DNA from 3 places in the Psychromonas sp. MME2 genome. Region 2 is predicted to be linked to each of the others. Evidence: predicted binding sites of a transcription regulator. Region 2 holds the regulator's gene; each other region holds the start of a gene.

Region 1 (5,574 bases), on a different contig from region 2:
CTGATCTTTTATCTCTTCGATACGTTGTAATGCCACGATTTTTTCATCGTCACGGGTCTTGATTAACGTAACACCTTGAGTATTACGGCCAACAATAGAAACGCCACTAACAGGTGTACGTACCAGAGTCCCTTTGTTAGAAATCAACATAATTTCATCATTTTCATCAACTTGCACCGCGCCAACGACTTTACCATTACGGGCACTGACTTTAATTGAAATCACACCTTGTGTTGCACGACTCTTCGGCGAATAATCTTCAAGTGGAGTACGTTTACCGTAGCCATTTTCGGTAGTCGTTAATATGTGCCCTGTTTCATTAGGAACGATTAACGACACAACTCGCTCACCATCTTTGAGTTTTATACCACGAACCCCCGTTGCCGTTCGTCCCATTGGACGAACCCCTTTGAACTTGATCTCTTGCTCGCCGTTTTCATCAAGAATTGGCTTGCCGTCTTCATCAACTGCAGGTATTTCTTCCGCTTCTTTAAAGCGTACGACTTTGCCCGCATCGGAGAAGATCATTATTTCGTTCTCTCCATTGGTGATTTGCGCGCCAATTAACTCGTTATCATCTGTTAAGTTAATCGCAATCAAACCACTTGCACGAGGACGACTATAAGCACTTAGTGCTGTTTTCTTAACCGTACCATTAGCTGTTGCCATAAATACAAATTTATCATCTTCATATTCACGAACCGGTAGAATCGCGGTGATACGTTCACCCTCTTCAAGCGGCAAAATATTCACAATTGGACGTCCACGCGCTTGACGTGAAGCAAGTGGCAGTTGGAACACTTTTAACCAATAGAGTCGACCACGGGTTGAGAAACAGAGGATCGTATCATGGGTACTGGCAACGAGTAACTTCTCAATGAAATCTTCATCTTTCATCTTCGTAGCAGATTTACCTTTACCACCACGTCGTTGTGCTTCGTAATCAGTCAAAGGTTGATATTTAACATAGCCTTCGTGGGAAAGCGTAACAACCACATCTTCTTCGGTGATCAAATCTTCCATACAAAGATCACTTTCATTGGCAGTGATTTCTGTGCGGCGAGCATCGCCAAAGTTTGCACGAATTTCTTCCAACTCTTCGCGAATAACTTCCATTAATCGAGCAGGACTCGCTAGAATATGCAGTAACCCGGCAATTATTTCTAATAGCTCTTTATATTCGCTTAATATTTTCTCATGCTCTAAACCCGTTAACTTATGTAAACGTAAATCTAGAATCGCCTGAGCTTGAACTTCAGTCATGTAATAGTGATTATCACGTACACCAAATTCAATCGGCAAACCATCTGGACGCGCAGCATTTACCCCTGCAGCTTCAAGCATAACAACGACGTTACCGAGTTCCCAGCCCTGTGACTGTAAACCGATTTTCGCTTCGGCAGGTGTCGCTGAATTTCGAATCAACTCAATAATTGGTTCGATATTAACTAAAGAAATTGCTAAGCCTTCAAGGATATGCGCTCTATCACGTGCTTTGCGCAGTTCAAATACGGTACGGCGTGTTACCACTTCTCGACGATGCAGAATAAAGGCTTCGAGCATCATTTTTAAGTTAAACAGTTTTGGTTGCCCATGGTCCAATGCAACGGCATTAATACCAAATGAAACTTGCATTTGCGTTTGTGCGTAAAGGTTATTTAGAATGACCTCTCCAACATCACCACGCTTAACTTCAACGACCATACGCATACCGTCTTTATCAGACTCGTCACGCAGAGCACTAATGCCTTCTATTTTTTTCTCTTTAACTAACTCTGCTATTTTTTCAATTAGGCGAGCTTTGTTAACTTGATATGGCAGTTCATGAACAACAATGGTTTCACGGCCCTTTTTTCGTTAACTTCGATATCCGCTTTAGCGCGAATTTTAACTTTACCGCGACCAGTATGGTAAGCATCAATGATCCCTTTACGGCCATTAATGATACCTGCCGTTGGAAAATCAGGGCCAGGGATCAGTTCAATCAGTTCGTTAATGGTAATATCAGCATTATCAATTAATGCTAAACAGCCATCGACCACTTCACCCAGATTGTGTGGTGGTATATTGGTCGCCATCCCAACGGCAATACCCGATGAACCATTGATTAACAGATTGGGTACTTTAGTCGGCAAAACTTCAGGAATAAACTCTGTGCCGTCATAGTTGGGAACATAATCAACCGTCTCTTTATCTAGGTCAGCAAGTAATTCATGGGCAATTTTGTCCATACGGATTTCCGTATAACGCATTGCAGCAGCACTATCACCATCCACAAACCAAAGTTACCTTGGCCGTCAACAAGCATATAACGTAATGAGAAAGGCTGAGCCATACGGACAATAGTATCGTATACGGCTGTATCGCCATGTGGATGATATTTACCGATAACATCACCAACAACACGTGCTGATTTTTTATAGGGTTTATTCCAGTCATTGCGCAACACGTTCATTGCAAATAAAACACGGCGATGAACCGGCTTAAGACCATCACGTACATCGGGCAATGCACGCCCAACAATTACGCTCATGGCATAATCAAGATAAGAGTTCTTTAATTCATCTTCAATGTTGATTGGAGAAACGTCAGAGGCAAATTCGCTCATAGAGACCTAAATCCTTAATTTAATAGAATATCGATTGAATTTTAGTGAGTTGCGCATACTAACACAAAATAGCGATGAAGAAACGCATTCACAGCAAATTTACTACGAATATGATAACAGCAAATTTACTACGCATATGATATAAGCAAAATTACTTCAGTAAAAAATAATTAAAACATTAAACTGCGAGGTTAAACTCGTTATAATGCATTATTTCAATTAATTCGGTGTTAAGGGATGCAGGTAAATAGAGCTTTAGTGGTAAACAATGTTGATAACGATGAGATAGAAAAATTTTCAGCAATGGCCGAGCAGTGGTGGGATCTTGAAGGGGACTTTAAACCCTTGCATATGCTCAACCCAACACGGTTAGCCTATATAGAAGAAGGCGTTGATGGTATATTTGCTAAAAAGATTGTTGACGTTGGCTGTGGCGGAGGCATCTTAGCAGAAAGTATGGCTAAACAAGGAGCGACTGTTACAGGCATTGATATGGCACACGCATCGCTACAAATTGCCCGCCTGCATGCATTAGAAACGCAACAACAAATTGACTATCAAAAAACAACGGCAGAACAATTCGCACTCACCCACTTTGAACAATTTGATGTGGTTACCTGCATGGAAATGTTAGAACATGTCCCCGATCCCGCTTCCGTTATCAAGGCTTGCTGTGACATGGTAAAACCCGGGGGAAGCGTCTATTTTTCAACAATCAATAAAACATTTAAAGCTTACGTCATGATGATACTCGGTGCTGAACACGTTTTAAAATGGGTACCTAAGGGCACTCATAGCTACGAAAAATTTATTCGCCCATCACAATTATTATCAGCGGTAGATAAGACGAGTCTACATTGTGAAGCGTTATGTGGTGTTGAATATAATCTCTTTTCAGGCGAATTTAGGATCACGAATAATGTTGATGTCAATTACATGCTTCATTGTGTGAAACGTTAACTCCTGCACTTTCCCCCCCACTAAAAATCTAACAATTAAATATAAAAAACATGAGGAGAATCGGGTTTTAGATAATCTTTTTCTCTTTATTTATTCTTACTACTGCAGATAAAAAAAAGTATAAAAAATCATTGCAATTCACAACTCACGCTAAAAACTTAAAGGTTGATGTTAGTGAACACAAACTTGTTTTTGGAACTGCTATTTATCCACAATCTTATCCACTTAATGAATAAAAATATTCACTTGATAAAAACAAAAAAAGCTTTATCTTGTGCCAACTAAACTTGCAAAGCACAATATGTAGTGTTTTTAAAAATTATGCATCCGATAACTGACAGCCTCTTGCTAACAAGCATTGTCGCCAGAAATAAGGTAATCCCACATGAATAAAAACCTGTTTGTCACCAAACGTAATGGCAAAAGAGAAAACATCGACCTCGAGAAAATCCACCGTGTTATTACTTGGGCGGCGGAAGGTCTTGACAATGTTTCAGTCTCGCAGGTTGAACTAAATTCACATATTCAGTTTTATGATGGCATTCGTACCGAAGATATTCACGAAACCATTATCAAAGCAGCAGCGGATCTTATTTCTGAAGAATCACCAGATTATCAATATTTAGCAGCCCATCTTGCCGTATTCCATCTACGCAAAAAAGCCTATCAGCGATTCACGCCACCAAGCGTATTTGAACATGTTAGTAAAATGTGTTCAAAGGGCAAATATGATGCACACCTTCTTGAAGATTATACAAAACAAGAATTTGAAGAGATGGATACCTTTATTGACCATAACCGCGATTTAAATTTTTCCTATGCGGCGGTAAAACAACTTGAAGGTAAATATTTAATTCAAAATCGTGTAACTGGTGATATATACGAAAGTGCACAATTTCTTTATTTATTAGTAGCAGCATGCCTTTTTTCAGATTACGACAAGTCCATTCGTATGGATTATGTACGCCGCTTCTATGATGCCACTTCGCAATTTAAAATTTCCCTACCAACACCAATTATGTCTGGGGTGCGTACGCCTACTCGCCAATTTAGTTCCTGCGTATTAATCGAAGCCGGTGATAGCCTCGACTCCATCAATGCCACTGCGAGCTCTATTGTAAAATATGTTTCACAACGTGCAGGCATTGGTATTAATGCAGGGCGAATTCGCGCCTTAGGTAGCACAATCCGCGGTGGTGAAGCATTCCATACAGGTTGTATTCCCTTCTATAAATACTTTCAAACTGCCGTAAAATCCTGTTCGCAGGGCGGTGTCCGTGGCGGTGCTGCAACGGTTTTCTACCCACTGTGGCACTTGGAAGTAGAAAGTTTATTGGTGCTTAAAAATAACCGAGGGATTGAATCAAACCGTGTTCGTCACATGGATTATGGTGTGCAATTAAGCCGTTTATTTTATCAACGCTTAATCGAACGAAAAAATATCACACTCTTCAGTCCGTCCGATGTCCCTGGTTTATACGATGCTTTTTTTGAAGACCAAGATGAATTTGAGCGTCTTTATGATGTTTATGAAGGCGATCCTGACATCCGTCAGAAAAGCATTCCTTCCGTCGAACTGTTTTCAATATTAATGCAAGAACGTGCAAGTACTGGTCGTATTTATATTCAAAACGTTGATCACTGTAATACGCATAGTCCCTTTGATAGCAAAGTTGCCCCCATTCGTCAAAGTAACTTATGTCTTGAAATAGCGCTACCCACTAAACCACTGCAACATATTATGGATGAAGAGGGTGAAATTGCACTCTGTACCTTGTCAGCCTTAAACTTAGGTGCGATTGAATCTCTCGATGAGTTAGAAGAAATTGCTGAATTAACGGTTCGTGCATTAGATAATCTACTCGATTATCAAGATTACCCAATTAAAGCAGCAGAAAACAGCAGCATGGCGCGTCGTACTCTTGGGATTGGTGTGATCAACTATGCTTATTACCTCGCTAAAAATGGCGTTAAATACTCCGATGGCAGTGCCAACAATCTAACCC
Region 2 (5,574 bases):
AATTGAAACCGTAAAGTTGGTTTGATATGCCGCTGTATTATCCGCCACCATTAAAGGTAAATTAAGTTGCTTACAGCGAGCCTCTGTTAACGTTAAGCAAACTAATCCTCGACCATATGTAGCCATGAAATTAATGGCTTCGGGTGTCACTAGGTCTGCAGCCATGATAAGATCGCCTTCATTCTCACGATCTTCATCATCCATCAAAATAACCATTTTACCCAAACGAATATCTTCTATAATTTCAGCAGTTGTATTTAATTTCATTTTCTATCCTTGTGGTGCTTTTTATAGCAGCCCCATATTCTTTAAAAAGATAGGAAGCCCTAATTTATGTTGGCTTTACCCTAAGAAACCACTTTTAGCGAGTAGTTCCATCGTTGATTTTTTTTCTACTTGCTCTGCGGCAGCTTCATCACCCAATATCAATCGTTCTAAATATCGTGCAATCACATCAACTTCTAAATTCACTTTGGTTCCAACGGCGTAATTTATCATATTCGTTTGCGCAATAGTATGTGGGATAATCGTTAATTTAAAGGCAGCACCATTAACCTCATTAGTCGTTAAACTAATGCCATCAACACTAATAGACCCTTTTTGCGCGATATACTTGGCTAAATTATCGGGGGCTTGTATCCAATAATCTATCGCATTGCCCGTCGCAGAGATGGAAATGACTTCGCCTACTCCATCGACATGCCCACTAACAATATGCCCACCAAAACGCGCATTCATTTGCATCGCTTTTTCTAGATTTACCATAAAGCCTGTTTGAATTTGTGAAAATCCACTGCGCTTAATGGTTTCGTAGGAGACATCGGCATCAAAACCACTTCCTGATAACTTAGTTACCGTCAAACAGACGCCATTATTAGCAATACTATCGCCAAGTTTGACATCACTCATATCTAAACACCCCGCATCAACACTAATCGTCATATCTTGTGCATTGTGTTTAATTGCCGTAATTTTTCCTACCGCTTCTATAATACCTGTGAACATATTAATCTCGATAACTTATGGTGCGAATATCATTGCCAATAATCACCGATTCTTTAAGTGATAATTGTACAACCGCGTCCATTTCTAAATAATTGGGTAAGTTTACTAAGTTTCTACCTTTATCGCCCAACAATTTTGTCGCTTGATAGAGTATAAATTCATCAACTAACTGATTATTGAAAAAAGCCCCCGCTAACGTTGCGCCAGCCTCAACCCATAAATCATTAATTTCATAGTCATTAAGTTGCTTCAACAGCACTGCCAAATCGATTCGCCCGTGACTATCATCCACGCCAATAAGCTGCTCAACATCGGCATTAAGCACTTTATCATTAAGATCAGATCGCGCGGTGAGCGAAACCAATAAGACCTTGCCTGGAATAGTAAATAGTTTTTCTGACAATGTTAATTTATTATGAGAATCTAATATAATTCGTATCGGTTGATGCAAAGAAGATGCAGGAATGTCACTATCAAATCGAGGACTTTGCTGCAATTCTTGATAACGAACATTCAAACTTGGATCATCAGCAAGTACCGTTCCGCTGCCAGTTAAAATAGCACTTTGCATGGCACGATAATACTGCACATCAATACGTGCTTGAGCGCCCGTTATCCATTTACTGACGCCATTTTGTAACGCGGTTTTACCATCTAAACTAGCTGCAAGTTTTACGGTAACGCGTGGCCGCTGAAATTTCATGCGCTTAATAAAACCTTGGTTTAAATTCTCAGCTTCGGCTTCCAACAACCCCACTTCAACGGTGATGCCCGCATCCCTGAGGATAGCAATACCACGCCCCGCAACCTTCGGATTAGGATCAACCATCGCGATCACAACACGCTTCACACCAGCCTCAAGCAGAGCTAATGCACAGGGAGGCGTCCGCCCATAATGTGAACAGGGTTCAAGCGTCACATAGCAGGTTGCATCCGTGGCGCTATTTGTTGCCATCCGTAAGGCATTCACCTCAGCATGGGAAGCTCCTGCTTGTAAATGAAAACCTTCACCAACAATGGCATTATTTTTAACAATAACGCACCCAACATTTGGATTAGGGGAAGTTGTAAAGCGCCCTTTCCTTGCTAACTCAATAGCGCGCGCCATATATTGCGTATCTAATTCAGAAAATTGAGCGTTGTTCATTATTATTCCATCTATTTATACCCATGCGACTAAAATGCAAAGTCAGCAGGAAAAAGAGTGCCAATATATTAGCCATAAAATTGAAGTATCGTTGTTCTACATAGCGGCTTTATAACAAAGCAGATTGGAACATTTTTCCTTACCTAACGGCACTAGCTAGAAAATCAAACAGTCACAATTAGCTCATGTTACGCCTTGCTCTGATATCCGAGTGAGCAGCTAACAAAGAGCCTTGAGATAACATAGAGATATTACTTTTCTAATTTAGCAATCTCTTCACCAAACTCTTTAATATCTTCAAAGGATCTATACACGGAAGCAAAACGAATATAAGCAATTTTATCTAAACCTTTTAATAACTCCATGACCAATTCTCCAACCATTTTTGAAGAAACTTCACGCTCTCCCGTGGCACGCAATTTAGACTTCAATTTATTAACCGTTGCTTCAATGGCCTCAATACTGACTGGCCTTTTTTCTAAAGCTCGGTGAATACCCACGAGTAACTTTTCATCATTAAAGGGTTCTCTACGTCCATCAGATTTAATTAATCGCGGCATGATGAGTTCAGCCATTTCAAAAGTAGTAAAACGCTCACTACACTCATTACAAGAACGACGGCGACGAACTTGAAACCCTTCTGCTACAAGACGAGAATCAATAACTTTTGTATCTTGTGCACTACAAAATGGACAGTACATAATGGTTTACTCTCAGTGGGAAATTCTAGGTTGAAAATTATAATACCAATTGGAATAAATAGCTGATCTATTTTACTGGTTAAAATAACTTACTTTTTTGTTGTAAGTTTCGCATAGGGAACACCATTTGCGTCAACTTACGCCTCAAATAAAGCCATTTTTCCGGCGCAAAATTTATACCAATTCCGATAAATAGCTGATCTATTTTACTGGTTAAAACAACTTACTGCTGCGTTGTAATTTTCGCAAAGGGAATAACCATTTACGTCAAATTACGCCTTGAATTAAGCTGTTTTTCCTGCGCAAAATCTAGGTCACATACTTACCGGAATTGGTATTAGATCACATACTTAATCCGATTGGTATAACATTTATTGACAATGATACTTGCTACTTTAACAAAAACAGTTTTTTAAATAAAAAAAAACCGCAAATGCGGTTTTTTTATTTTTGCTCATATAACTAAAGTTTATCTTCGCTATCGGGCAACTTTTCTTCAACTAGTTCCTTTAATTTTTGCCCCGCTCGAAAGGTAACAACCCGGCGTGCGGCAATTGGAATATCTTCACCAGTTTTAGGGTTACGACCCGGACGTTCACTTTTATCCTTTAGCTCAAAGCCACCAAAACCAGAAATTTTGACAGCTTCTCCACTTTCCAGTGTTGCTTTAATCTCCTCAAAAAAAGATTCGACAAACTCTTTTGCCTCTTTTTTACTTAGGCCTATTTTTTCAGATAAATGGGTTGATATATCAGCTTTAGTCAGTGCCATAAAATTATTCTCTCAACGATGCATTAAACTCCATAGAAACCGCTTCTATAATGCTATTTACACTATTTGCAATCTCTTGCTCTTCTAAGGTTCTCGTCGTATTTTGTAGGATCAAACCTATCGCTAAGCTCTTCTTACCTTCTGCTACGCCTGCACCTTGGTATACATCGAATAAGTTTATGCCAACTAGTTCAGTAATGCCAATTTTTTCTATAAATTTTAGTACGTTACCTGCATTTACTTGCTCATCGACAACAAAAGCAAGGTCTCGGTGGTTAGCTGGGAACTTAGAGATATCCGCTGATTGTGGTAATTTACGTGTAATGATCTGCTCAAGTTGAATCTCAAATACTATCGCAGTACCATTTAATGCAAATGGTTTGGTTAAACTTGGGTGCAATGTACCGATATAACCAATGTTTTTACCATTACGGTAAATACCCGCTGACTGACCAGGATGTAATGCACTGTGGGTTTCTGCTTTAAACTCAAAACTGTGAGCATCAACACAAAGGTCTAGTATTGCCTCTAGATCCGCTTTAAGGTCAAAAAAATCCGCATTACGTGTGGCAATATCCCAATGTTGATCATTCACATTACCGATAATGACACCCGCTAACATTGGCTGTTGAGAAATACCATTTTCAACACTTTCATCTTTGATAAAACGCAGACCCGTTTCAAATAAGCGAACACGTGCTTGTTGGCGTTTTTGGTTATTAGAAACACTTTCTAATAACCCCGTCCATAGGCTCACGCGCATTGCTGACATATCCTTAGAAATCGGGTGCGGCAAAATCAGTGCGTCAGCTTGTGGATGTAATTTAAGTTGTTTATCAGGATCAACAAAACTATAGGTAATCGCTTCTTGATACTCACGATTGACTAATACATCACGTATTTTGGTTAATTTAAGAGTCGCTTCATTATGCGCAGGCATGCTTAACGCTGCCTCAGGGGCAATATTTGGAATATTGTTATAGCCATATACACGAGCGACTTCTTCAATAAGATCTTCTTCAATCGCCATATCAAAACGGTATGTTGGTGCAATCGCAGTCCAACCTTCCGCGCTAACAGTAACATCACAGCCCAAGCGAGTTAAAATCTCAGTCACTCGCTCACCATCAATAGCAATACCAATTAAGCTATCTAATTTACTACGACGTAAGTAAATTTCAGACTGTTTTGGTAAATTCTCAACACTAACCGCTTCGCTTATTGGGCCAACAACACCGCCACAGATTTCAACTAATAGCTGCGTTGCTCGCTCCATCGCTTTAGCTTGTAAAACAGGATCAACACCACGTTCGTAACGATGCGATGCATCGGTATGTAAACCGTATGAACGAGCACGGCCTGCAATCGCTAAAGGAGCAAAAAAAGCACTTTCTAAAAATATATTGCTAGTACCTTCACTAACACCAGAGTCAGTGCCACCAAAAATACCAGCCATCGCTAATGCTTTTTGTTGATCCGCAATCACTAAGGTATCTGCATTTAACTTAACTTCTTTACCATCAAGTAATGTCAACGGTTCATCTTGTTTAGCAAGACGAACTTCAATACCACCCTCTAACTTATCAAGGTCAAAGGCATGCATTGGATGACCAAATTCAAGTAACACATACTGCGTAATATCCACAACGGCATCAACACTGCGCACACCACAACGACGTAATTTTTCTACCATCCATAAAGGCGTTGCTGCATTTTGCTTAATACCACGAATAACACGCCCTAAATAACGAGGACAAGCAGTTGGATCTTGCAAATTAATAGCAACTTGGTCATCAATCGTAACAGCAACATTTTGCCACGTTGGCTCAGTAACAGTGCTATTGTTTAATACACCAACTTCACGAGCAAGCCCAGAAATACCTAAGCAATCGGCTCTATTTGCAGTTAAATCAACATCGATAATAACGTCATCTAACTGTAAGTATTCAC
Region 3 (5,574 bases), on a different contig from region 2:
TGATCCATAAAGCTTAACGTAAATGGATGTAGCGATTGTACTGGGATCCAAGATGTCATCTGCACGGGAAATGAGATAAGTAACAGCACGTAAGCTGCCATCGCAGGATTAAATAGGTTATTACCTAGCCCCCCATATAGCTGTTTGACAAAAATTATCGCAAATAGGGTGCCGATAACGACTATCCACCAAGGTGCTAAAGGCGGAATGGAAATGGCAATTAAAATGGCGGTGACCAAGGCACTGCCATCCTTTAGGGTATGAATAATAGCGCGTTTGCGGAGCTTTAATACGAATGCTTCACTTAGCAATGCCACTAAACAGGCTAAGGCTATTTGCAATAGGTTACCTATACCAAAGAGATAGCTTTGCGTGGCTATGCCGGGTAATAAACATAAGGTGACTAACCCCATTATTTGCGAGGTGCTACGGCGAATACGTTGGTGTGGTGAACTGGAATTAATAAATGCCATCTCTAAAGATCCTCTGCTGCGGCTTTTTTCGCTTTTGCACGAGCAATAGCGGCTGCGATTTTTGCTTTACGACTATCATCGGGCGTTTTTTCTGCGTGGCTCTCTTGCTCATCGGACGATGCTGGTGCTATTGCTGGCTCCATATTCTGGTCCGATTGTTCCGCTTGTTTTTGTTGTTTTTTTAAACGAGCTTGCTCTTTACGTTGTTGACGTGCAGTGATTGCCGCTTGGTTTTGAGCAATGATTTGCTGTTCATCAACTGCGCTGTTATTACGATCTTGGGAAGCGGCCTCCACATTCGCCGCTTTTTTTGCTTTAGCGCGGGCGACAGCCGCTGCCACGGCATCTTTTCGGGTATCGCTTGTTGGTGTTGAGGAGCCTTCGTTACTCGCTGCTTTTTTCGCTTTCGCACGGGCTACAGCCGCTGCCACGGCATCTTTGCGGGTATCGATTGTTGGTGTTGCGGAGCCTTCGTTACTCGCTTCTTTTTTCGCTTTCGCACGGGCTACAGCCGTTGCCACGGCATCTTTGCGGGTATCGATTGTTGGTGTTGCGGAGCCTTCGTTACTCGCTTCTTTTTTCGCTTTCGCACGGGCTACAGCCGCTGCCACGGCATCTTTGCGGGTATCGCCTGTTGGCGCTTCAGTGCCTTCGTTGCTTGCTTCTTTTTTCGCTTTAGCGCGAGCCAATGCAGCTGCGATAAGGTCTTCCCCACCATTTTGCTGTTTAAGTTGCTGTTGACGTTTCTGCGCCGCTTCTTTGTGTTTTGCTTGGCGATCTCTTTTTTCTTGCTCTAATCGTGCCGCGCGTTTTTCAAAACGTAGACGGGCTTTTTCTGATTTTTGTGCTTCCTCTTTTGCCGTTTTTATTTCAGCTTTGGCGACGCGATAATATTCCACTAAGGGAATATTGCTTGGGCAAACAAAGGCGCAGGCACCACACTCGATACAGGCTGACAGGTTATATTCCGCTAAATTGCCATGATCTTTGCTCTTTGCGTACCAAAAAAGTTGCTGTGGTAATAGTTGAACTGGGCAGACTTGTGCACATTCCCCACAGCGAATACAGGCTCGCTCTGGCGGTGGAGCAGGAAGCTCTTTTGTCGTTGCTGCAAGAATGCAGTTACATATTTTGCTGACGGGAATGTTGCTATGGCTAATCGAAAAGCCCATCATCGGCCCGCCAATAATTAATTGTTCTGCCTGTTTCTCATCAAATTTATTTCTATCGAGTAAATATTGGATAGGGGTACCGATGCGGACACTCAAATTGCCTTTTTGAGAAAATGCATCGCCGGTTAAGGTGACAATACGGGAAATAAGTGGTTTACCATCAATGATTGCCTCTTTAATCGCAAACACGGTGCCAACGTTTTGCATGACAATGCCAAGGTCAGTCGGGTGCTTATCATGGGGCGTTTGTTGACCGGTAATAATTTCGATTAGCTGTTTTTCACTGCCTGAAGGATAGCGTGTCGCAATGGTCCGAATGATTATGTTACTTTCTTGTTCAACTGCGACTTTTTGCACTGCTTCATTTAATGCCAATGTTGCTTGTGGTTTATTATCTTCAATGGCGATAACGGTCAGTGTTGGTTTGAGTATATGCTGTAATATTTGTATCCCCTTGATGATCTCGTCACTATGCTCTTGCATTAGTCGATCATCTGCGGTGATATAAGGCTCACATTCGACTGCGTTAATAATAAGCAGTTTGATACCTTCTTTATGAAACAGTTTTAAATGCGTTGGAAAACCCGCGCCACCTAAACCCACAATGCCAGCTTGATAAATTTTTTCAATGAGTTGGACATTGGCTTGTGCTTGGTAATCCTCACATCTCTCATAATTTACATGCCTATCTAAACCATCGGTGGCGATCACCACTGAGAGAACGGGGAGTCCCGATGGATGTAAATCAGTACGTTTTTCTATTGCATGCACGGTTCCTGAGCTAGAGGCATGTTGTGTCACCATTGCGCCATAGACTTTGGTTAATGGTTGCCCCTTTAAAACCGGATCGCCAACTTTTACTAATAACTCAGGAGTGTGGCCCTTATGCTCAACGGCAATGATTAAAAAGGGAGGAATACCCGCATCTTCAATGGCAGTTTGGTTACTTTGTTGTTTATTTTCTTGAGGATGAATCCCCCCATGAAATGACCACTGTTTGCCAGAGGAAATTAGTGCGAGTTGATCGTCGCTAAGTAGATTGATAGGCATTATTGACATACTAAGACTCAATACTGTTTTTAGTTGGAATACGGTTGAGATCCCATTGCCAATTTTGTGTAGTTAAAGCAATTGGAATCATATCAATACAATCAGTTGGACAGGGAGCAACGCAGAGTTCACAGCCTGTACATTCATCGCTGATCACGGTATGCATCTGCCGAGTTGCGCCTAAAATGGCATCGACAGGGCAAGCTTGAATACATTTCGTGCAACCAATGCATTCATCTTCACGAATAAAGGCAACCAATTTCGGTTTTTCTTCACCTTCTAACTCTTTCGGTTCAACGCCCATACGCGCAGCAAGTTGACGCATAACAGCATCACCGCCCGGGGGGCACTTATTAATATCATCGCCATTTGCGATGGCTTGCGCATAGGGTTTACAACCGGGATAACCACATTGGCCACACTGTGTTTGTGGTAAGATGGCATCGAGTTCTTCAACGATAGGATCTTCTTTAACTTTAAATCGTAATGATGAATATCCCAGTAGCACGCCAAAAATGGCTCCGAGTACCCCCAATGACAAAATAGCGATAGCAATGTTTGTTATCATTATATCTTTCTCTATTACTTAATTAGGCCTGTAAAGCCCATAAAGGCAAGTGACATTAACCCTGCGGTGATCATTGCTATCGATGCGCCCTTAAAAGGTAAAGGAACATCGGCCGCAGCGAGGCGCTCGCGCATGGATGAAAATAGCACCAAGACCAAGGAGAAACCAACCCCAGCACTAAAACCATAAATAATGGATTGCACAAAATTGTGTTGCTCATTTATGTTTAGTAACGCGAGACCTAAAATAGCGCAGTTGGTGGTGATTAAGGGCAAAAATATGCCTAATAAACGGTATAGCGTTGGGCTAGTTTTATGCATTACCATTTCTGTAAATTGCACAATCACTGCGATCACTAATATGAAGCTTAACGTTTGTAGATAGAGTAAGTCGAGTGGTATCAGTAAATAAGTATTGACGACATAGGACAATGCTGCTGTTAATGTTAAAACAAAGGTCGTCGCAAAGGACATGCCAACGGCAGTTTCAACTTTATTTGAGACACCCATAAAAGGGCATAAGCCAAGAAACTTTACTAAAACAAAGTTATTAACTAACACTGTGCCAAAAAAAAGTAAAAAATAATCGTTCATAACAATTTAATTCCACTGGAAAAATAGGGGTAATGCGTGGTTAACTCTAACTTGTTATAATAGCAATAAAATACCTTCTGGTCAGTGTCTAAATAGTGCATTTTATAAAGTTAATCGTTACGCTTTTATTGTTATCACTTATACAGCGATAGTGGCTACTATCAGCCTTTTATTTTATCTAAAAGCCTTCTTAAAATAGCAACAAAAAATCATCAAAAATGTAGTCGATGAGCAATTTTAAGATACTAAATTATCACCTGAATTGAAAATTGATTTATATCAAGGCTCAATATCTAGTGTTATGTATCATGCGCACCCACAATATATAGTATGTTGCTGGTGATTTTGGAGCGTTGTGATGAAACCTGTTGTAATTAAACGAGATGGAAGTCAAGTACCATTTAATTCCTTGCGTATAGCGGAAGCTATCTTAAAAGCATCGGGCGCAGCGCGTTGTAAAGGCGTTGACGCTTTTGCCATTGCAGCGGAAGTCGAGTTGCAATTGCAGGGGCAGGTTGAAGTAGATATTCATGATATTCAAGATGCCGTTGAAGTTTGTTTAATGAAAAGTGGGCATAGTGAATTAGCCCGTGTTTACATTGAATATCGTCACGATAGAGACATTGCCCGTGAACGTAAAAGTCACTTAAATAGTGAGATTTATGGGTTGATTGAGCAAAGCAATGCCGCATTACTAAATGAAAACGCCAATAAAGATAGTAAAGTTATCCCGACCCAGCGCGACCTCTTAGCGGGGATTGTCGCTAAGCATTATGCTAAATCTTATATATTACCTCGCGATGTGGTGCGTGCGCACGATAAAGGTGAATTACATTATCACGATTTAGATTATGCGCCTTTTTTCCCAATGTTTAACTGTATGTTGATCGATATAAAGGGGATGTTTACGCAGGGCTTTAAAATGGGCAATGCTGAAATTGAGGAGCCAAAATCAATTTCAACGGCGACGGCTGTTACGGCACAAATTATTGCACAGGTGGCTAGCCACATTTATGGTGGAACCACTATTAATGGGATTGATACTACGCTCGCACCCTATGTCAGCATGAGTTATAAAAAACATCTTGTGATAGCTAATAAGTGGAATATTGCCGAGCCGCAAAACTATGCTGCTGAACAGACAGAAAAAGAGTGCTATGACGCCTTCCAGTCACTCGAGTATGAGGTGAATACCTTACATACGGCTAATGGTCAAACGCCTTTTGTTACCTTTGGTTTAGGATTGGGCACCAGTTGGGAAGCGCGTTTAATTCAAGAGTCGATCTTTAAAATTCGTATCGCTGGTTTGGGTAAAAATCGCAAAACCGCCATTTTCCCTAAATTGGTATTTGCGATTAAAGAGGGGGTTAACCATAAACAGGGCGATCCCAACTACGATATTAAACAATTGGCATTGGAATGTGCCTCAAAACGGATGTACCCAGATATTTTGAATTTCGATAAAGTGGTGGAAGTCACTGGGTCATTTAAAACCCCAATGGGATGCCGCAGTTTCTTGGATGCCTATAAAGAAAATGATGAGCTGATCCATGATGGTCGTAATAATCTTGGCGTTGTAAGTGTTAACTTACCTCGTGTTGCTCTTGAATCTGGCTGTGATGAAGAACAGTTCTACAAATTATTAGATAGTCGTTTAGCCTTGGCGAAAAAAGCATTAGATACGCGTATTGAAAGGTTGTCGGAAGTGAAAGCCAGTG

Evidence for each region. Region 2 encodes NrdR, which represses ribonucleotide reductase genes. Its sites were predicted from a motif close to AAACACNANATNTNGTGTTT; they were not measured.
Region 1: the regulator NrdR is predicted to act here: its motif matches at 3,861-3,880, upstream of nrdA (class 1a ribonucleoside-diphosphate reductase subunit alpha).
Region 3: the regulator NrdR is predicted to act here: its motif matches at 4,171-4,190, upstream of nrdD (anaerobic ribonucleoside-triphosphate reductase).

The regions. Positions count from the first base shown of each region.
Region 1 is NZ_JBEWXI010000010.1:166,717-172,290, reverse strand. It holds partial or broken gene gyrA (DNA topoisomerase (ATP-hydrolyzing) subunit A) at 1-2,608, opposite strand, end outside; gene ubiG (bifunctional 2-polyprenyl-6-hydroxyphenol methylase/3-demethylubiquinol 3-O-methyltransferase UbiG) at 2,846-3,568, shown strand; gene nrdA (class 1a ribonucleoside-diphosphate reductase subunit alpha) at 3,954-5,574, shown strand, end outside.
Region 2 is NZ_JBEWXI010000011.1:145,733-151,306, forward strand. It holds gene ribBA (bifunctional 3,4-dihydroxy-2-butanone-4-phosphate synthase/GTP cyclohydrolase II) at 1-267, opposite strand, end outside; gene AB1A03_RS10155 (riboflavin synthase) at 343-1,005, opposite strand; gene ribD (bifunctional diaminohydroxyphosphoribosylaminopyrimidine deaminase/5-amino-6-(5-phosphoribosylamino)uracil reductase RibD) at 1,007-2,155, opposite strand; gene nrdR (transcriptional regulator NrdR) at 2,404-2,853, opposite strand; gene AB1A03_RS10170 (integration host factor subunit alpha) at 3,316-3,624, opposite strand; gene pheT (phenylalanine--tRNA ligase subunit beta) at 3,629-5,574, opposite strand, start outside.
Region 3 is NZ_JBEWXI010000012.1:180,521-186,094, forward strand. It holds gene rsxD (electron transport complex subunit RsxD) at 1-473, opposite strand, end outside; gene rsxC (electron transport complex subunit RsxC) at 476-2,704, opposite strand; gene rsxB (electron transport complex subunit RsxB) at 2,706-3,263, opposite strand; gene rsxA (electron transport complex subunit RsxA) at 3,278-3,856, opposite strand; gene nrdD (anaerobic ribonucleoside-triphosphate reductase) at 4,215-5,574, shown strand, end outside.